DNA from 2 places in the Acidovorax sp. FG48 genome. Region 1 is predicted to be linked to the other one. Evidence: riboswitches for the same ligand, from Rfam matches in the RefSeq annotation. Region 1 holds a riboswitch; the other holds the start of a gene.
What was found. A riboswitch is a leader RNA that binds a small molecule or an ion and turns the genes downstream of it on or off. The one in region 1 is predicted to bind thiamine pyrophosphate.
Positions count from the first base shown of each region.

Region 2: another riboswitch for thiamine pyrophosphate. It lies ahead of thiC (phosphomethylpyrimidine synthase ThiC); the one in region 1 lies ahead of ACODSU_RS20790 (purine-cytosine permease family protein).

Region 1 covers NZ_JBMDJH010000019.1:67,697-77,802, reverse strand. The annotation lists gene ACODSU_RS20820 (type IV pilus assembly protein FimV) at 1-2,139, shown strand, start outside; gene ACODSU_RS20815 (thiamine phosphate synthase) at 2,238-3,134, opposite strand; gene ACODSU_RS20810 (thiazole synthase) at 3,127-3,936, opposite strand; gene thiS (sulfur carrier protein ThiS) at 4,015-4,212, opposite strand; gene thiO (glycine oxidase ThiO) at 4,209-5,342, opposite strand; gene thiD (bifunctional hydroxymethylpyrimidine kinase/phosphomethylpyrimidine kinase) at 5,622-6,485, shown strand; gene ACODSU_RS20790 (purine-cytosine permease family protein) at 6,569-7,849, opposite strand; TPP riboswitch at 7,919-8,023, opposite strand; gene ACODSU_RS20785 (NAD(P)/FAD-dependent oxidoreductase) at 8,079-9,119, opposite strand; gene fdxA (ferredoxin FdxA) at 9,166-9,495, opposite strand; gene ACODSU_RS20775 (sulfate adenylyltransferase subunit 1) at 9,622-10,106, opposite strand, start outside.
Region 2 covers NZ_JBMDJH010000007.1:27,252-37,357, forward strand. The annotation lists gene ACODSU_RS11830 (methyl-accepting chemotaxis protein) at 1-39, opposite strand, end outside; gene thiC (phosphomethylpyrimidine synthase ThiC) at 233-2,110, opposite strand; TPP riboswitch at 2,259-2,382, opposite strand; gene ACODSU_RS11840 (hypothetical protein) at 2,437-2,613, opposite strand; gene lpxC (UDP-3-O-acyl-N-acetylglucosamine deacetylase) at 2,626-3,549, opposite strand; gene ACODSU_RS11850 (methyl-accepting chemotaxis protein) at 3,728-5,509, shown strand; gene ftsZ (cell division protein FtsZ) at 5,652-6,893, opposite strand; gene ftsA (cell division protein FtsA) at 7,045-8,274, opposite strand; gene ACODSU_RS11865 (cell division protein FtsQ/DivIB) at 8,382-9,185, opposite strand; gene ACODSU_RS11870 (D-alanine--D-alanine ligase) at 9,185-10,106, opposite strand, start outside.

The DNA of each region.
Region 1 (10,106 bases):
GGTACGGTGGTGTTGGGCTCCCCGGTCGATCTCTCGTTCGAGTTGCAGCCCGACCCTGGCACCGATGTCGCGTCGTCCTGCGTCACGGCCAAGCTGGTGGCCGGCGACAACGCCATCAGCGACAGCAAGGTGCGCGTGATCCCATTGCCCGAGGTGCGTGGGCGTCCGTCGGGCGTTCGCGTGCTGGCCTCGGTATCGCTGGATGAACCTGTGCTGACCGTCACCCTGTCTGCAGGGTGCAATGGCAAGACCACGCGCAGCTACACCTTCCTTTCGGACTTGCCGACCACCGTGACCCGATCTGCCTCCGCGTCGCCGGTGGATGTGACGCGGCTTCCCTCCGCCGCCACCCGCACAGGCGCGGAGTCACAGAGTTCTCCTGCCGTGGGTGGTGGCAGTTCCGCCGCATCTGCAGCAGCCACCAGCATGGCGCAGGCTACCCGGCCCAGCGACAAGGCGGCGGCACCGGCAAGGACTGTGCGTCCGCAGTCGGCGGACCGCAGCGCGCCAGGGGCTGCAACCGCCCCACGGCCTTCAGCGCGCGTAGGCGCGGCGGCTCCCGGTAAATCAGCGGTAGGTGCTGCACCGGCCGTGCGTTCCCGTCTGGTGGTGGAGCCGCTGGACACCTGGCTGGACAGCCCGGTGGCACTGCGCTCCACCAGGCAACTGCCCACTGCGCCGTCCGAGGAAACATCGGCTTTGCGAGCCCAGGCCGCTGCGTTGTGGAAGTCGCTGAACACCGCGCCCGAAGATCTGCAAAAGGACAGCGAACGGCTCAAGGCCCTGGAAACAGACACAGCCGCGCTGCGTGCACAGGCCGCCAAGGACCGCGCCACGGCCGGTCAGTTGCAGCAGCAGCTGGAGCTGATGGAGCAGGAGCGGTTCCCTGCAACAGTGGTGTATGCCCTCGGAGGCCTCTTGGCCCTGGCGCTGCTGGGTGTGGCATGGATGTGGTCGCGGATGCGCAGCGCGTCGGACAAGGCGGTGCGGTCATGGCGCGATTCCGTGGCCCTGGGCGCGCGCGCCGAGGCCACATCGGCCCATGACGAGGCGCTGGGTCTGACGCCCCATCCTGGCGATACCTGGCTGCCGTCAGAAACCCAGCCCCACGCTGTCGCTGCCGGCCCCGAGCCTGGTGCAAGCCCCCTGGGCAAAGCCGCCCCGGTGGCGGTGGAGCCACGCTTTGTGGCAACCAGCCCAGCGGCCAGTGCGCCTGCCCCGTTGCAGGCCAAGGCTGCTGCCCCGTCCCCGGCGCCCTCCGTGGCAGCCCACATCGTCAACCCTGAAGAGCTGTTTGACATTCAGCAGCAGGCCGAATTCTTTGTCTCGGTGGGCGAGCACCAGCAGGCCATCGAGGTGCTGAAGCACCACATCGCCGAGCACCGCGAGACCTCGCCGCTGGCCTACCTGGAGCTGTTGCGGCTGTATCACACCCTCAGCCGTGTGGACGAGTTTGCGCAGTTGCGCAGCCAGTTCATGCAGTTCTTCAACGCACAGGTGCCGGAGTTTGCGGGCTTTCACCGCACAGGCCGCATGCTGTACCACTACACCGACGCGCTGGCCGAGATCGAGGCCGAGTGGACAACGCCTGCGGTGCTGGGCTTGCTGGAGAAATTCCTGTTCCGTCGTTCGGGCGCCGAAGCGGTGGAGCCGTTTGATCTGGCAGCTTATGACGATCTGCTGCTGCTCTTGGCGGTGGCGCAGACCACGCCTGCCAGTGCACGGGGTGCGCCGCCGCCTCGCAAGCGGACGACCCCGCTCGCACCTCCCCGGTCTGAAACGCTGGTCGCTCCCTCGGGTCCTGCCCCCGCTGCGGCGGCGCTGCACGACGACTTGCCGCTCGATTCGCTGGCCGCCAGTCTGGAGTTCGAATTTGCGATGAAGGCCCAGCAGGAGCCGGCACCTGCGCCCGCTCCGGTTGCGCCCTCCAGGCCCTCAGCGTCTGTGGGCGAGGACTCGCGGGGCATTCCACTGGATCTGGATCTGTCGGACCCTCCCCACCTTACGCTGAGCGATCTGCCTCCGGTGCCCGTGACGGCGCCGCCACCCGCAGGCCAGCCGGTCGGCTTTGGCATGGAGAACGATCTCATGGAGCTTCGCCTTGAGCTGGAACAGATGAAAAAGCCTGACCGCAAATAGCGGGTTGCCGTCCCATCGACCGCCCCGGCGGTGGTCAAGCGGCGCGGCAATTGCTGCAGCCCCAGCCGCTGCGCTGGAGCCATTCAGCCATCACCGCATCACTGCATCAGGGCCATCAGCGCTGCTGCCGATGCTTCAGGGTCTGGTGCGTTGACCAAGGCCCGCACCACCGCCACGGAACCCACGCCAGTGGCCAGCACCGTGGGGAACTGCTCGGCGCTGATCCCACCAATCGCCACCTGCGGGTAGTGCCGCATCAGCCGCGCATACACCCCCAGCTTGCCCACGCCTTGGGGTGCGGTGGCCATCTTTTTCAGGGTCGTAGGGAACACGGCACCCATCGCGATATAGCTGGGCCCCACGGCGTCGGCACGAACCATTTCGGCATACCCATGGGTGCTCACGCCCAGGCGCAGGCCGGAGCGGTGGAGCGTCTGCAGCTCGTCGGCGGTGAGTGCGTCCAGGTCTTCCTGGCCCAGGTGGATGCCGTAGGCGCCCGCATCGATGGCATCCCGCCAGTGGTCGTTGATGAACAACAGCGCGCCCGTACCTTGCACTGCCTCGACGGCGGCCTGGACTTCGGCCCGGATGGCGCGGGCGTCGTCCGATTTGAAGCGCAACTGCACCGTGGGCACTCCGGCGCGTGCCATGCGGCCCACCCACTGGGCGTCAGGCAGTACGGCATACAGGCCCAGGCGCTCGGGGCACGCGGCAAACTGCTGGGCGCGTGGAAGGCGCTGCAGGCCAAAGTCCTGGGGTTCGTCGGGCCACTGCTCGGGCTGTGCGCTGCCGGTGCGCAGCGCGCGCGCCTGCCAGGCGCGGGCCAGGCATTCGGCGTCGTGGGCAATGAAACCCAGCTGGCTGCAGGCCTGAAGCGCGGCCAGGTAGACAGGGTCCTGCGACGTGGGTGTGGGCACGGGCTCGGGCGCAAACCCTGCAAAGGTGGCCGCGTGGCGGCTCAGGATGGCGTTCGCCAGGGCGGTGGTGTCATGCATGGGCGTGGTGCCAGAAAGGGGTGCCCAGCACGGGGGTGCTGGGCTGGGCGGCGTCTTGTGCGGCCATGGCACCCGCCAGGCGGGCTGCACGCCCGGCGCTCACGGCATCGGCGAAGGCGCCAGCCATGGCCACCGGGTCTTGGGCCAGGGCCACGGCGGTGTTCAGCAGCACGCCGTCATAGCCCCATTCCATGACCTGGCAGGCGTGCGAGGGCAGGCCCAGCCCGGCATCGACCAGCATGGGCACATTCAGGCGCTCGCGCAGTGTCTGCAGCGCGTAGGGGTTAACCGGGCCGCGCCCGGTGCCGATGGGGGCGGCCCAGGGCATCACGGCCTGGCAGCCCACATCGACCAAGCGCTGACACAGCACCAGGTCTTCGGTGCAGTAGGGCAGCACCTGAAAGCCTTCCTTGACGAGGTGCTCGGCCACGCTCACCAGGTTCAGCGTGTCGGGCTGCAGGGTGTAGTCGTCGCCGATCAGCTCCAGCTTGATCCACGGGGTGCTGAACACCTCGCGCGCCATCTGCGCGGTGGTGATGGCCTCTTGCGCGCTGTGGCAGCCGGCGGTGTTGGGCAGCACGGGCACGTTGAGCTTGCGCAGCAGCTCCCAGAAGCTGCTGCCGCTCTCGGCCGGGTTGCTGCCCTGGCGGCGCAGCGAGGCCGTGACCATGGCGGGCCGGGCGCGCAGCACGGCGGCTTCGAGCACGGCGGGCGAGGGGTAGCGCGAGGTGCCCAGCAGCAGGCGGCTGGCGAACGTCTGGCCGTACAGCACCAGCGGGTCTTGGGGCGTCGGAGTGGTCATTGGATTACTATGATTTTGATAGCTGTTGGCGCATGCTTTGTATGCACTAGCAGCCATTTTGATTGAGTTCCTGTTACCTCAGCCGCCGGTGACCGGCGAGATGATCTCCACCCGGTCGCCAGACTGCAACGCATGGGCGGCGTAGCGGGTGTTGGGCACAAAGGTGGTGTTCACGGCCACGGCAAACGGGGGGCGCGCTTCGATGGCGGCCACAGCATCGGCCACGGTGGCGCCTTCGGGCAGTTCGTGCGGGACTTGGTTGATCGAGATGTTCATGCAAATGCGGGGGCGGCAACGCCGGTCGGGGCGGGTGCGGTGGGCTCCAGTTCCAGCCGGAGGTCAAAACGTTCGGACAGGGTCGATTGTCCCGTGTTCAGCACCTCCAGGGTCACGTCCAGCATGGCGGGCGAGATCATGAAGCCGTGGCGGTACAGGCCGTTGATCTCCAGCACGCCCCGGCGGGTCTGGCGGATGGCGGGCAGGTTATCGGGCAGCGTGGGGCGGCACTGCGTGGCCAGTTCCAGAATCCGCCCTTCGCCAAAGCCGGGGTGCACGGCGTAGGCGGCGCTCAGCAGCTCCAGGGTGGAGCGCACGCTCGCAGGGGAGCGGTCGTCGGACTCGATCTCGGTCGCGCCGATGACGAACAGATGGTCTTCCTTGGGCGCGATGTAAATGGGGTAGCGGGGGTGCACCAGTCGGGTGGGGCGCTGCAGCGTCACGTCGGGTGCGTGGATGCGCGCCACTTCACCGCGCACGCCGCGCAGCGCGCTCCACTCGCCCCTGGCGCCCAGGCCCCGGCAGTCCAGCACTCGGTCGGGCTGTCCGGGTGCGCCGGGCGTGAAAGCATCGGGCGACTGGGGCGTGTGCCAGTGCGCCCGCACTCCCAGGCGCTCCATTTCCACCACCAGGGCGGCCAGCAACTGGCGGTTGTCCAGCTGGCCCTCGCCGGGCAGGTACAGGCCCTGGTTGAAGCGGTGCGCAAGGGCAGGCTCCACCTGCTCCAGGGCGCCGCTGTCGAGCTTTTGCAGGGCGGGCAGCTCGGGCAGGCTGCGCTGGTTGTTTTCCAGCTGGCGGGTGAAGCGCTGGGCTTCGGCCACGTCCTGGCGGTGCCACACGATCAGCGTGCCAGCCTGCTGAAAAAAAACGGGTTCTGACAGGGCTGCCAGCAGCTCGGGCCAGCGGGTCAGCGCGTGATGGCCCATGCGGACCACGCCGGGTTCGGTGATCGCGGACTCTGCCAGCGGGGCCAGCATGGCCGCAGCCACCGTAGCCGCCGAGTTCTCGGCGGCGGTGCCGCCCGCGTCATAGATGTCCACGCGATGCCCCTGGCGCGCCAGCTCCACGGCCAGCAGACGGCCCATCAGGCCTGCGCCCAGGATGGCAAAGGAAGAAGGTTGAAGTGACATAGATCCGTCAGTGTGTCCGTGGTGTGGCAAGCGGCCATGGACAAAACGGGGTCACCGTTGATGGAAACTCCCCACGCCAGCATGACCTGGATCGGGTAGCGGGGCTCCTGCTGCGGTCGCAGTGCACAGGGTTCTGTACAGGCCCCAGGGTATTTCTCAGTCGCACGCCCAAGAACAGCATCTTGATGGCAGGACACCCCTGTTTCGTCCGGAAAATGAATTACAGCACATCCCCCATGTGCCCCGTTTTGACGTGGCGCATAGGCCATAATTTTTGCCATGATTTCACCGACGACCTCCTTGCCCTCGACGGGCCACCGCTACGCACGCGTGCTCTCCATCGCAGGGTCTGACAGCGGCGGCGGCGCGGGCATCCAGGCCGACCTCAAGACCTTCAGTGCGCTGGGCTGCTACGGCATGACGGCCATCACCGCCATCACGGCCCAGAACACCTGCGGGGTGACGGGCATCCACGGCATTCCGCCCGAGATGCTCAAGGCCCAGATCGATGCGGTGGTGCAGGACATTGGCGTGGACGCCGTCAAGATCGGCATGCTGCACTCGCCCGACGTGGTGCATGTGGTGGCAGACGCCATTCGGACCTACCAGCTGCCGCACGTGGTGCTGGACCCGGTGATGGTGGCCACCAGTGGCGACCGGCTGATTGCGCAGGAGACGGTGGCCGTGCTGGTCCGAGAGCTGTTTCCGCTGGCCGAGGTGGTCACGCCCAACCTGGACGAGGCCGGTTGGCTGCTGGGGCGCCGTATCGAAGGCGTGGAGGCGCTGGAGCTGGCCGCGCAAGACCTGCTGCGGCTGGGCGCCCGCGCCGCATTGCTCAAAGGCGGGCACTTGCCGGGCGACTGGGTGGTGGATGTGCTGGCCGTGCAGGGTGGTGCTCAGGGTCACCGGTTGCAGTCACAACGCATTGCCACCCACAACGGGCATGGCACGGGCTGCACCCTGTCGTCTGCGATCGCGGCCCACCTGGCGCTGGGCCTACCGCTGGAGCAGGCCGTGGAGCAGGCACGGGCCTACATCCTGGGGGCCATTGCTGCCGGAGCAAATGTCACCACCGGCCGGGGCCACGGCCCCCTCAACCACGGCTACGCGCCGGTGGCGCAGCGGGTGTTTCAGGCGCTGTAGAGCGATTTTTAGGTGTTTTGAGGCGCAAGCGCTAGTCAACCATGCGCCAAATGCTCATCTTTTAATAGTGTCTTGGCGGCGACTCAGCGTGCCTTCGGCCGTGTCGCCCAGGCCAGCACAAAGCTGAACGCCAGCGCGGGCAGGGCAGAGCCCGCATCAGGCAGCACCTTGGGCGCCAGGTGGTACACCGCGATGCCGGCCAGCCAGATGGCTACGGGCGCCACATTCACCTTGCGCGCTGTCGCCAGCAGGGCGGGTGCATCGGTGCCAAAGGCCAGGCGTCCGAGGATCACGCCAAACAGCGGCACAAACACCGAGCTGAGCAGCAGCAGGAACGGTTCCAGGCTGTGCATGGGCAGCACCAGCGCCAGCCCGGTGCACAGCGCGGCCACCAGCAGGCCCCAGGCGCGCACACCCCAGCGCGGCAGCAGGCTATGGGCCGACACGGCGCCTGAATACGCATCGCCATAGGCGTTGTCCACCTCGTCGATCAGGATCAGCGACAGCGCAATCAGCCCGCCCTGGGCCAGCAGCAGCGCCTGCACCAGGTCCTGGCTGGGCAAGGTCAGTGCCACCAGCACACCCAGGCTGTAGCACCAGATGTTGGCCAGCGCATAGCCCAGCCAAGTGCCGCGCAGTGCAGAGCCACCGTTCTTGCCATGGCGGGCGTAGTCGGCCACCAGTGGCAGCCACGAAATGGGCATGGCGATCACCAGGTCCAGCGCGGGCAGCACGCCCATGCCGCCTTCGCCCTTGCGCGTCCACAGCGCTTCAAAGCCTTGCGTTTGTGCCAGCGACAGAAACTGCCACGATAGCCACAGCAGCGACAACACCACCAGCGGCAGCGCGATGCGCGCAATCAGCTTGCGCACCAGCTGCACCATCGATCCGCTGATCAGCAGCATCACCACGCCGCCCCACAGCAGCGTGGCCAGCACGGGCCAGTGGGCTCCCGCCATGGCGCCCGACTGCTGGCCAATCGCCACGGTGGCGTCACGCATTACCACCAGCTCGAACGTGCCCCAGCCCACCAGCTGCACGATGTTCAGGATGATGGGCAGGCTGGCAAACGTGCGGCCATACACCGCGTGCATCAGCCCCGCACTGGCCAGGCCGCTGTCGCAGCCCAGCTTGGCCACCCAGCCCAGCAGGCCCGCACCCACGATGGAACCGGCCACGATGGCGATCAGGGCCTCTTTGGTACCCAGTGCAGGCATCAGATAAGCACCCACCTGCATGACCAGCAGTCCCACGCCCAGGCTGAACCAGAGCGAGGCATGGTCATGCCACTGGAAGACGCGGCGGTCGGGGGAGACAGGGGCCAGCGCTTCGTTGGCGGCGTGCGTTGCGGGCGATGAGGACATGGAATGGCTCCGTAAGCAGATACAGAGCAGGGGCGGCCCGCCGGTGCGCCCTGACGTCTTCAGAGCCATGCCGTGGCGGACTTGCTTCCCTGCGCGAGGATGATCTCAATCAGGTTCAAAGGGACTCTCTCAGTCGAGGCGGGCGGGCCCACATCGACACCCCTAGCGGTAGCGCTTGCTAAAGCAGCGCGCTGCGGATTGTAGTGGTGTGCGGCCGTCGCGCGCCCAGTCAGGCAGCGGTGGCCGGGGCCACACCCAGCAACTGGTGCAGGCGCGGGCTGGTGGTGGTGTATTGCAGTGCCACCTTGTCGCCCTTGAGCGCTTCGGCCGCGCCAAAGGCGGCCAGCGTGGCCTCGTGGAAGCCACACAGAATGAGCTTGCGCTTGCCGGGGTAGGTGTTGATGTCGCCCACGGCGTAGATCCCGGGCACGCTGGTGCGGAAGGCCTCGGTGTCCACCACTAGCTGTTTGCGATCCATGGCCAAACCCCAGTCCGCAATGGGCCCGAGGCGGGGCGAGATACCCAGCACGGCCACCAGCAGGTCCAGCGCCAGGGCGCGGGTGCTGCCATCGGCGTCCACCACCTGCAAGGCCGTCAGCTGGTCGCCAGCGGTTTCAATGCCGGTGATCTGTGCGGCCTCGACGTGGATGCGGCCCGCATCGCGCAATTGCTGCAGGCGTTGCAGCAGGGCTTCAGGCGCCTGGAACACGTCGCGGCGGTGCAGCAGGCTGACGCGTGCAGCCTGGCCTTGTTCGGCCAGTTCCACGGCGCGGGCCACGGCGGGCTCGTCGCCGCCGTGCACGACCACGTGGCGCCCGGTCACATCCACCGTCGCGGGCAGGCTTTGGTAGTGGACCTGGGTGCCGACAAACCGCTCGATGCCGTCCACCTTGAGCGTGCGCGGCACAAAGGCGCCCACGCCTGCGGCAATGAACACGCTGCGGGCCAGCAGTTGCGCACCTTGCGAGGTTTCGACCAGCAGGCGTCCATCGGCCTGCACGGTGAGTGCGGACACCAGCGCGTTCAGGTGCCACTGGGTCTTGAACGGCGCAATCTGCTGAAGCAGCAAAGCGGCCAGCTCACGCCCTGTGCACACCGGGATGCCCGGGATGTCGTAGATGGGTTTGTCGCCGTACAGCTCGACGCACTGGCCGCCCGCATGGGGCAGGGCGTCGATCAAGTGGGCGGTGATGCCTTGCAGGCCCAGCTGGAAGACCTGGAACAGGCCCACGGGACCTGCGCCGATGACAACGGCGTCGGTCTCGACCACGGTGGGCGCTTGCAAAGTCTCGGTCACCAGTGGGGCGTGCGGCGGGTTACTTGATCAGTTCGTTGACCTTGCCCGGCTTGCCGTTCCACTCGTCGGCGTCGGGCAGTGCGGGCTTGCGCTTGGTGATGCTCTTCCAGCCGTCGGCAAAGGCCAGGTCGGCGTTGAGCTTGATGAAGGCGATCTGGTCGGCCGGCAGGTCTTCTTCGGCAAAGATGGCGTTGGCCGGGCACTCGGGGATGCAGACGGCGCAGTCGATGCATTCGTCAGGATCGATGACGAGCATGTTCGGGCCTTCGCGGAAGCAGTCCACGGGGCACACGTCCACACAATCGGTGTACTTGCACTTGATGCAGTTTTCGGAAACGACGTGGGTCATGACAGGAGTTGTGTGGGTCGGTGAAAACCCTCGATTTTAGAAGCTTTCACCGACCTTTGGTTACAGGGCCCCTTGCTGCGAAGGGGTGTCTCGGGCGTGCGGAGGCTGATCTGGGTCAGTGGCCCATCAGTTGACCAGCACGGCGCCCGCAGTTTTGTGGCTGGCGGTGTCCACCAGGATCAGCGATCCGAGCACGCGGGCCTGGGTGAACGGCGCAGCGGGAATCGCCTCTTGCAGCAGCAGTTCCACATGGCCGATGGCGTTGGGGTCGAGCTGCGTGGCAGCTTCTTCGGCCAGCGTGTTGATGTTGAGCTTGTGCACCACGGCCTTGACCTTGGCCTTGACCCAGCGGTGGCCATGCAGCGCCCAGTACACGCGGCCAGCGACCAGGGGCTCGTCGTCCATCCAGGCGATGGTGGTGCGCAGCTCGCGGCTGGCGGGCCAGGCCGGGGCGGCAGCGGGCGTGTCGCCAAAGTCGTCGTCGGCAACCGGCGCTGCAGCAGCTGTGGGCGCGGCCAGAATCCAGTCACCGCGCGATACGTCCACCTCGCGGTCCAGGATGATCCCGGCGCTGGTGCCTGCGGGCACGTCCTTGGGGCGGCGGGCGTGGT
Region 2 (10,106 bases), on a different contig from region 1:
GAGACGCGTGCGGATGGAGAAGCGGCCGAGAGCATTCATGGCTCTTCCTTACATTTTTTAACAGATAGTCCAGCATAGCAAATTTGGTGCCACGCACACACCCTACCTTCTGGGCCGGGAGTGGGCGCGACTATATGCCGGGCAGGGCCGCCTGCCGCACAGGGTAAGCACGGCCCCCATAAGCTCTTTCAGGGAAACCTCGGGGCCAGTAGCTGTGCTTATTGCCCCGTCGTTACACCGGCTTGAGCGGGATGTACAACTCGCCACCACCCTTCTGGAACTCTGCCGCCTTGGCCTCCATACCCTGGGCCAGGGCTTCGGCCTCAGCCACGCCCTTTTGCGCTGCAAAGTCGCGCACTTCCTGCGTGATCTTCATCGAGCAGAACTTGGGGCCACACATCGAGCAGAAATGCGCCACCTTGGCCGAGTCCTTGGGCAGGGTCTCATCGTGGTATTCCTTAGCCGTCTCGGGGTCCAGGCCCAGGTTGAACTGATCCTGCCAGCGGAAGTCGAAGCGCGCCTGGCTCAGCGCATCGTCGCGCGAGCGGGCCCCGGGGTGGCCCTTGGCCACGTCGGCCGCATGCGCGGCGATCTTGTAGGCAATGATCCCCTGCTTCACGTCGTCGCGGTCGGGCAGCCCCAGGTGCTCCTTGGGCGTCACATAGCACAGCATGGCCGTGCCCATCCAGCCGATCATGGCGGCGCCGATGGCACTGGCGATGTGGTCGTAGCCGGGTGCGATGTCGATGGTCAGCGGGCCCAGGGTGTAGAACGGCGCCTCGTGGCAGGTCTTGAGCTGCTCGGTCATGTTGGCCTGGATCATGTGCATGGGCACGTGGCCGGGGCCTTCGATCATGGTCTGCACGTCGTGCTTCCAGGCCACCTGGGTCAGCTCGCCCAGCGTGTGCAGCTCGGCAAATTGCGCTTCGTCGTTGGCGTCCGATGCGCAGCCTGGGCGCAGGCCGTCGCCCAGGCTAAACGACACGTCGTACGCCTTCATGATGTCGCAGATGTCCTCGAAGTGCTCGTACAAAAAGCTTTCGCGGTGGTGCGCCATGCACCACTTGGCCATGATGGAGCCGCCGCGCGAGACGATGCCCGTGCGGCGCTGCGCCGTGAGGTGGATGTAGGCCAGACGCACGCCAGCGTGGATGGTGAAGTAGTCCACGCCCTGCTCAGCCTGCTCGATCAGCGTGTCGCGGAAGATTTCCCAGGTCAGGTCTTCGGCCACGCCGCCCACCTTTTCCAGCGCCTGGTAGATGGGCACCGTGCCGATCGGCACGGGCGAGTTGCGCACGATCCAGTCGCGTGTGGTGTGGATGTTCTTGCCGGTGCTCAGGTCCATCACGTTGTCAGCACCCCAGCGGATCGCCCACACGAGCTTTTCCACTTCTTCCTCGATGCTCGATGTGACAGCCGAATTGCCGATGTTGGCGTTGATCTTGACCAGGAAGTTGCGGCCAATCGCCATCGGCTCCACCTCGGGGTGGTTGATGTTGGCGGGGATGATGGCGCGGCCCCGGGCCACTTCATCGCGCACAAATTCGGGGGTGATGATGCGCGGGATGCTTGCGCCCATCGGGTTGCCCATCAGGCGCTTTTCACGGCCTGCGTCGGCCATGTACTGCTCCATCCATTCGCGCTTGCCGTTTTCGCGGATGGCGACGTACTCCATCTCGGGCGTGACGATGCCCTTCTTGGCGTAGTGCATCTGCGTGACATTGGCACCCGCCTTGGCTCGCAGGGGCTTGCGCTGCAAGGCGGCGGCCTCGGCGCGCAGCTGGGCGAGGCGGGTGGCATCTTCGCTCTTTTGGCCGTCGTCCAGCGCTACGGGGGCGCGGCCTTCGTAGTGCTCCACATCGCCACGGCCGGTGATCCAGCCACCGCGCACGCTGGCCAAGCCCTGGCGCACGTCGATCACGGCGTTGGGATCGGTGTAGGGGCCGGAGGTGTCGTACACGCTGACCAGCTCGCCGTTGGTGAGCGCGATGTCGCGCACGGGCACGCGCAGGTCGGTGTGCAGATGGCCGGGGATATAGGCCTTGCGGGATGCGGGGAAGGGTTCGCGGGTGCGTGCGAGCAGCTCGGCGAACTTTTCAGGGGCAGCCAGTGTGGCGTGGGGGTCGGGGGCGTTCATGGGCAGGTCTCCTGGTTCCGGTGGCGGTGGGTCTGCTCCGGAATGGACCTGTGCGCCCCTCGGGTGGCTGCGCATGGCAGCACCTGAGGCAAGGCGTGCCCACAGGGAGTGCGGGCACGGGGACAAGGAGGTCGGCTCTTCTTCCGCCGGTATGAACCGGATCAAGTTCGTCGGGTTCGCAAGCTGGCCTGAATTCCTTCAGGCCTCTCGCATCTCAGCGCATCAGCACACCCCGGAGCAGGCGCGAGTATAGGGCAGAGGAAAAACGGGGCAGCAGAGCCCCCCAATCAACAGATACATCAGGCCAGGCGGCCGATGAGGATCACCGCGAAGAAAAAGACGGCGGCAATCACTGTCCACTTGAGGATGACGAGCCCCAGGCGCTTGTAGCGCGGCTGCCCGGTGCCGGCATAAAACGCAAATGACACGGCGGCCGCCAAAAGCAGCAGCATGGCCAGCCAGCGAAAGATCAACATGGCCAGCGGGCCCTACCAAGCACGCGCAGGCTGCGCAAAGCCGGTGGGTGCCTGGCGCTCGTCCTCGAAGGTGACCACCTCCCAGGCATCGCGCTGGGCCAGCAGTTCGCGCAGCAGCAGGTTGTTCATCGCATGGCCCGAACGGAAGGCGCTGTAGGCGGCCAGCAGCGGCTTGCCGATGAGGTACAAGTCGCCCATGGCATCCAGGATCTTGTGCTTCACGAACTCGTCGTCGTAGCGCAGGCCGTCACTGTTGAGCACCTTGTAGTCGTCCATCACGATGGCGTTGTCCAGCCCGCCTCCCAGCGCCAGGCCGTTGGAGCGCATCATCTCCACATCGCGGGTGAAGCCAAACGTGCGCGCACGGGCAATGTCGCGGCTGTAGTTGCCTTGCCCCAGGTCAAACTCCACGCGCTGGCCGGTGGAGTCCACGGCCGGATGGTCAAAGTCGATTTCAAAACTGAGCTTGTAGCCGTGGTACGGCGTGAGGCGCGCCCACTTAGCATTGGCACCCTCGCCCTCGCGCACCTCCACGGGGCGGGTGACACGGATGAAGCGCTTGGGCGCGTTCTGCAGCTCCACCCCGGCGCTTTGCAGCAGGAACACGAACGAGGCTGAAGACCCGTCGAGGATGGGGACCTCCTCGGCCGTAATGTCCACGTAGAGGTTGTCAATGCCCAGCCCCGCACAGGCCGACATCAGATGCTCCACGGTGTGCACCTTGGCATTGCCCACCGCGATGGTGGACGCCAACCGCGTGTCCGTCACCGCCTCGGCACGGATGGGAATGTCTACCGGCTGCGGCAGGTCCACCCGCCGGAACACGATGCCCGTGTCCGGCTGCGCGGGCCGCAGGGTCAACTCGACCCGCTGGCCGCTGTGCAGACCCACGCCTACGGCGCGGGTCAGGGTCTTGAGGGTGCGTTGCTGGAGCATCCGTGCATTTTAGTTTCTGCGGCACCGCCCCGCACGCGCCGAGGTCTTGTCGGCTACGTAGAGCTACCGCCGCGTTTTCACCTACTGTGCAGGCCCCATGCTTGGTCGCAAAATTTGGTACAGAGGGCCTTGGAAACCACAACATGAACACATTAAACCCGCCCCACAGGAGACTCCCATGAGCAAGCTCAGTTTCAAGATGAAGGTCATGCTCATGATCGGCACCGCGCTCACGGCGCTGCTGATCATGGCCATCCTGTCCCTCCTCCAGGAGCGACGGCTGATCACCGAGTCCCGCAAGGACATGCTGACCACCGCCGTCCAGTCCGCCCACAGCATCGTGGTCGGCTACCAAGCCAAGGCCGCCAGCGGCGCCATGTCGGTGGAAGATGCGCAGAAAGCCGCCAAGGACGCCCTGCGCATTGCCCGTTACGGCGGCCCCGAGGGCAAGACCGAATATTTCTACATCTGGACCACGGAGGGCGTGGGCGTGATGCACCCCTTCAAGACCGAATGGGACGGGCAGGACATGCTCGGCAAGGTCAAGGACGGTTCGGGCGTGGACATCATCGGCCTGCTGGTCAACGGCATGCGCAACAGCAAGGATGGCAAGGCCTTTGTGCCCACCATGTTTGCGCGTCCCGGCCAGCAGACGCCCGTGCCCAAGCTGCAGTACATCGTCAAGGTGGATGGCTGGAACTGGATGGTCGGCTCCGGGCTGTATACGGACGACGTAGATGTCATGCTGCGCCAGGCCCTGTGGTCGAGCCTGGCGCTGGTGCTGGCGGTGTTTGTGGCGGTGGGGGTGATCGGCCTGCTGGTGTCGCGCTCGGTATTGCGCCAGATTGGCGGCGAGCCCACCCATGCCATTGCCATCATGTCCGAGGTGGCCGAAGGCAACCTGGACGCGCAGATTCCGGCCGCCCCTCCGGGCTCCATGCTGGACGGCCTCGCACACATGGTGACCTCGCTGCGCAAGCTGGTGACCGAAGTGCGCTCGGCCACCGACAGCATCGCCACCGCGTCCAGCGAAATTGCGCAAGGCAACAACGACCTGGCCCACCGCACCGAAGACACGGCCAGCAACCTGCAGACCACAGCCAGCAGCATGGAGGAGCTGACCAGCACGGTGAAGCAGACGTCCGACTCCGCGCAGACCGCCAACCAGATGGCCACGTCCGCCGCCGAAGTGGCCGCACGCGGGGGCGAGGTGGTGTCGCAAGTGGTGTCCACCATGCAGGACATCAACGCCAGCAGCAAGAAGATCAGCGACATCATCGGCGTCATCGACGGGATCGCGTTCCAGACCAACATCCTGGCGCTCAACGCCGCCGTGGAGGCCGCCCGCGCAGGGGAACAGGGCCGGGGCTTTGCAGTCGTGGCGGGCGAGGTGCGCAGCCTGGCGCAGCGCAGCGCCGAGGCTGCCAAGGAGATCAAGTCGCTGATCGGCGCGTCGGTCGAAAAGGTCGAGTCCGGCACCGCCCTGGTGGGCAATGCGGGCGCCACCATGACGGAGATCGTGGCCAGCGTGCAGCGCGTGACCGACATCATTGGCGAGATCCGTGCGGCCACATCGGAGCAGAGCCAAGGCATCGCGCAGGTCAACACGGCCATGAACCAGCTGGACCAGATGACCCAGCAAAACTCGGCGCTGGTGGAAGAATCCACGGCCGCCGCCGACAGCCTGCGCGAGCAAGCCATGAAGCTCACCCAGGTGGTGGCGCTGTTCCGCGTGAACGGCAGCACCTCCGCGCCCGCCCCAGCCAGCCGCCCCGCAGCCGCGCCCCACCCCACCGTGGCCCCCGCCGTGCGTGCGGCAGCGCCCCGCCCGGCCCTGGCCAAGGCGCCGGCAGCCCCTCGCCCTGCGGCGCCTTCACCCGCCCCAGCGGCGGCATTGCCCCCCAAGGCCAGCAGCCCCAAGCCTGCGGCAGACAACAACGATGATTGGGAGTCTTTCTGATCGCTGAGAGGCCTTGGGCCACCCAGGCCTGAACGCGCGCTGAAGCACGCTACATCAGTAAAAAAGCCCTGCCAGCTTGCGCTGGCAGGGCTTTTTGTTTTACCCCCCATCAAGGGGCGGCGGAGTGCGATCAGCGGGGCTGTCAGTCCGCCTGCTTGCGCAGGAAGGCGGGGATCTCCAGGTCATCCATGCCGCCGGACGACAGGGCATCCACGCGGGCTGCCGCCTGCGTGCGGTTGGTGCGCCACACGCTGGGCACCGACATGCTGCCGTAGTCGGCCTGGGCACTGCCCGCATGGCCGCCAGGCACGCCCACAGCGGCACCCAGCGTGCCCACACCGGCGACGGGCATCTGGTAGGCCATGTTGTCCGTGCCCGTGCGCAGACCACCTTGCACCACCGAGATGGGCTGGCGGCGTGCATTGGCACGCGACAGGCCCGTGGCCACCACCGTCACGCGGATCTCATCGCCCAGGCTTTCGTCGTAGGCGGCGCCGAAGATCACGTGCGCGTCGGTCGATGCGTAGGCGTTGATGGTGTTCATGGCCTGGCGCGACTCGGACAGCTTGAGGCTGCCCTTGCTGGCCGTGACCAGCACCAGCACACCCTTGGCGCCCGACAGGTCGATGCCTTCGAGCAGCGGGCAGGCAATGGCCTGCTCGGCAGCGATGCGTGCACGGTCTGGGCCGCTCGCCGTGGCCGTGCCCATCATGGCCTTGCCGGGCTCGCCCATCACGGTGCGCACGTCTTCAAAGTCCACGTTCACCTGGCCGTATTCGTTGATGATTTCAGCGATGCCGCCCACGGCGTTCTTGAGCACGTCATTGGCGTGGGCAAAGGCCTCGTCCTGGGTGATGTCGTCGCCCAGCACGTCCAGCAGCTTTTCGTTGAGCACCACGATCAGCGAGTCCACGTTGGCTTCCAGTTCGGCCAGGCCATCGTCTGCATTCTTCATGCGGCGACCACCTTCCCAATCGAAAGGCTTGGTGACCACGCCCACGGTGAGGATGCCCATCTCCTTTGCCACGCGCGCGATCACGGGCGCCGCGCCCGTGCCCGTGCCGCCGCCCATGCCCGCCGTGATGAACAGCATGTGGGCGCCGGAAATGGCTTCACGAATATCGGCCACCGCTGCCTCGGCCGCGTCGCGGGCCTTCTCGGGCTTGCCCCCTGCGCCCAGCCCGCTGTTGCCCAGCTGGATAACGCGGTGGGCCGAGCTGCGTGTAAGCGCCTGCGCGTCGGTGTTGGCGCTGACAAACTCCACGCCCTGCACGCTGCGAGCAATCATGTGCTCGACGGCATTGCTGCCGCCGCCGCCCACACCGATCACCTTGATCTGGGTGCCCTGGTTGAATTCTTCGGCTTCGATCATTTCGATGGTCATCTTGGAGCTCCTGGTTCTAAATTCGTATGCAATTGCCAATTGAGAGATGGGATCATTTTTCTTGTAGTGCGTGGCGGTCCTGTACATCGCCATCGCTCGCGCGGTATCTGGTGAGGGCTCCCACGCGCTAGCCACAGGGGATATTTCATGGTCAGAAATTCCCCACGATGAAATCTTTGAAGCGACCGAATGCGGTCTTCATGGACCCACTCTTCTGAGCCACCTTGAAGCCGCGCAGGCGCGCCAGCCGGGCTTCTTCAAGCAGCCCCATCACCGTGGCTGCACGGGGCTGGGCCACCATGTCCGCCAGCGCACTGGAATACTTGGGGATGCCGCGCCGCACGGGCTTGAGGAAGATGTCTTCGCCCAGTTCGATCATGCCGGGCATCACCGAGCTGCCGCCCGTGAGCACGATGCCCGAGGACAGCACTTCTTCGTAACCCGACTCGCGCACCACCTGCTGCACGAGCGAGAAGATTTCTTCGACGCGCGGCTCGATCACACCGGCCAGCGCCTGTTTGCTCAGCATGCGCGGGCTGCGGTCGCCCAGGCCGGGCACTTCCACCTGCGCCTCGGGGTCCGCCAGCAGCTGCTTGGCGTAGCCGCTTTCGACCTTGATGTCTTCGGCGTCCTTCGTAGGGGTGCGCAGCGCCATCGCGATGTCGCTGGTGATGAGGTCGCCCGCAATCGGGATCACCGCCGTGTGACGGATCGCACCACCCGTGAAGATGGCCACATCCGTCGTACCTGCGCCGATGTCCACCACCACCACGCCCAGCTCGCGCTCATCGTCAGTCAGCACGGCCTGGCTGCTGGCCAGCGGGTTCAGCATGAGCTGCTCGACCTCCAGGCCGCAGCGGCGCACGCACTTGATGATGTTTTCGGCCGCACTCTGTGCACCGGTCACGATGTGAATCTTGGCCTCCAGGCGGATGCCGCTCATGCCGATGGGCTCCTTCACATCCTGCCCGTCGATCACAAACTCTTGCGGCTCCACCAGCAACAGGCGCTGGTCACTGCTGATGTTGATGGCCTTGGCCGTCTCCACCACGCGAGCCACGTCGGCCGAAGTGACCTCCTTGTCCTTCACGGCCACCATGCCGCTGGAGTTGAGGCCGCGGATGTGGCTGCCGGTGATGCCGGTGTAGACGCGCTGGATCTTGCAGTCGGCCATCAGCTCGGCTTCTTTCAAGGCCTGCTGGATGCTCTGCACCGTGGCATCGATGTTGACCACCACGCCCCGCTTGAGACCATTGCTCGGGGCCACGCCCAAGCCTGCGAGCTTCAGCTCGCCATTGGGCAGAACCTCGGCCACCACGGCCATGACCTTGGCGGTGCCAATGTCCAGCCCCACGACGACGTCTTTGTATTCTCTTGCCATATCAGTCTCTGCCCTTCTCGGTTCTGTCCCGCTGTCCCACCAAGCCCTCACACCGCCCTCTCGGGGCCTGCAGCATGCTGCGTCCAGTCCTGTTGTTCCTCATGCCATCACCTCTTGCGCACAGCCGTCGCGCCGGTTGCATCTGCACTCACTGTGGTCACGCCCCGCAGGCGCAGCGCGTAGCCCCCGGCGTGGCGCAGGTCTGCCGACTCCAGCGCATCCACGCGGCGGCCGTACTGCGCGGCCACCTGGGTGAGGGTGCGCACAAACCGCTGCGTGCGCTGCACCACTTCCTGCGGCGTTCCGCCGCCCAGCTCCACCACAGCCTCGCTGTCGAGGGTGGCGCGCCAGCCGCCCCGCCCTGTCAGCTCCAGTTCTTCCACGTCCAGCCCCAGGGGTTGGAACACCGGCTCCAGCAGCCCGTACATCTGCAGCACCTCGGCCGAGCTGCCTGTAGGCCCCTGCAGGCGCGGCAGGCCTTCCTGCTCCACATCGCCCACATTCGCCTCGAAGACCTCGCCCTGGCTGTTGACCAGCGCAGAGCCAGTGTCCGGGCCCCAATACGCCACGGCGTCGTGCTCCTGCAACTCCACGCGCAGGCTGCCGGGGTAGACCCTACGCACTTGCGCGCGGCGAACCCAGGGCACCTGCTCGAAGGCCTCGCGCGCCGCGCGCAGGTCCACCGTGAAGAAGTTGCCCACCAGGTGCGGCGCCACGTTGGCCCGCAGCGTCACCGCGTTGTTGTGCACCAGTTCGCCCTGCACCACGATGCGTGCGATGGCAAAGCCGGGGTAGCGCAGCACCCACCACGCGCCCGCCGCCAGCACGGCCATGGCGCAGCCCACGAACAGGACCGATGCGGTCAGGTTCATGAGCTTGACGTCCAGGGGTGCGGGCAGGGTCTGATTCATCAGGCAGCCTTTGGCTTTGCGGGCGTGTCCAGTGCTGCATCGGCGAGGATGCGCAGGCACAGCTCTTCGTAGCTGATGCCCGAGGCACGGGCCGACATGGGCACGAGCGAATGACCCGTCATGCCAGGGGATGTGTTCATCTCCAGCAGGAAGGGCTTGCGGTCGCTCGCGCGGATCATCAGGTCGGCACGGCCCCAGCCCCGGCAGCCCAGGGTGCGGTAGGCCTCCAGCACGATGCGCTGGATTTCGCGCTCCTCGGCCTCGGGCAGGCCGCTCGGGCACTGGTACTTCACGTCGTCGGTGAAGTACTTGTTCTGGTAGTCATAGGCGCCATCGGGCGCCACGATGCGGATCACCGGCAACGCACGGGCATTGGCGCCCTGGCCCAGCACGGGGCAGGTCACCTCTTCGCCCTCGATGAATTCTTCGCACAGCACGTCCGGGTCGTACTGGGCCGACAGCTGCACGGCCTCCTGCATGTCGGAATAGCCGCGCACCTTGGTCACGCCGATGGACGAACCTTCGCGCGGCGGCTTCACGATCAGCGGCAGACCCAGCTCGTCGGGCACGGTGCGCACCACTTCACGCTGTTGACGGTCAGGGGCCAACCATACGTACCGCGGCGTGGGCAGGCCCTCGGCCAGCCACACCCGCTTGGTCATGACCTTGTCCATGGCGATGGCCGAGGCCATCACCCCGGGGCCGGTGTACGGAATGCGCAGCAGCTCCAGCGCACCCTGCACCGTGCCGTCTTCGCCATGACGGCCGTGCAGTGCGATGAAGCAGCGCGCATATCCGTCGCGCTTCAAATCGCCCAGCGCATTCTGCGCAGGGTCAAACGCATGGGCATCGACGCCCCGCGAGCGCAGCGCCTGCAGCACTCCGCTGCCCGACATCAGCGACACCTCGCGCTCGGCCGAG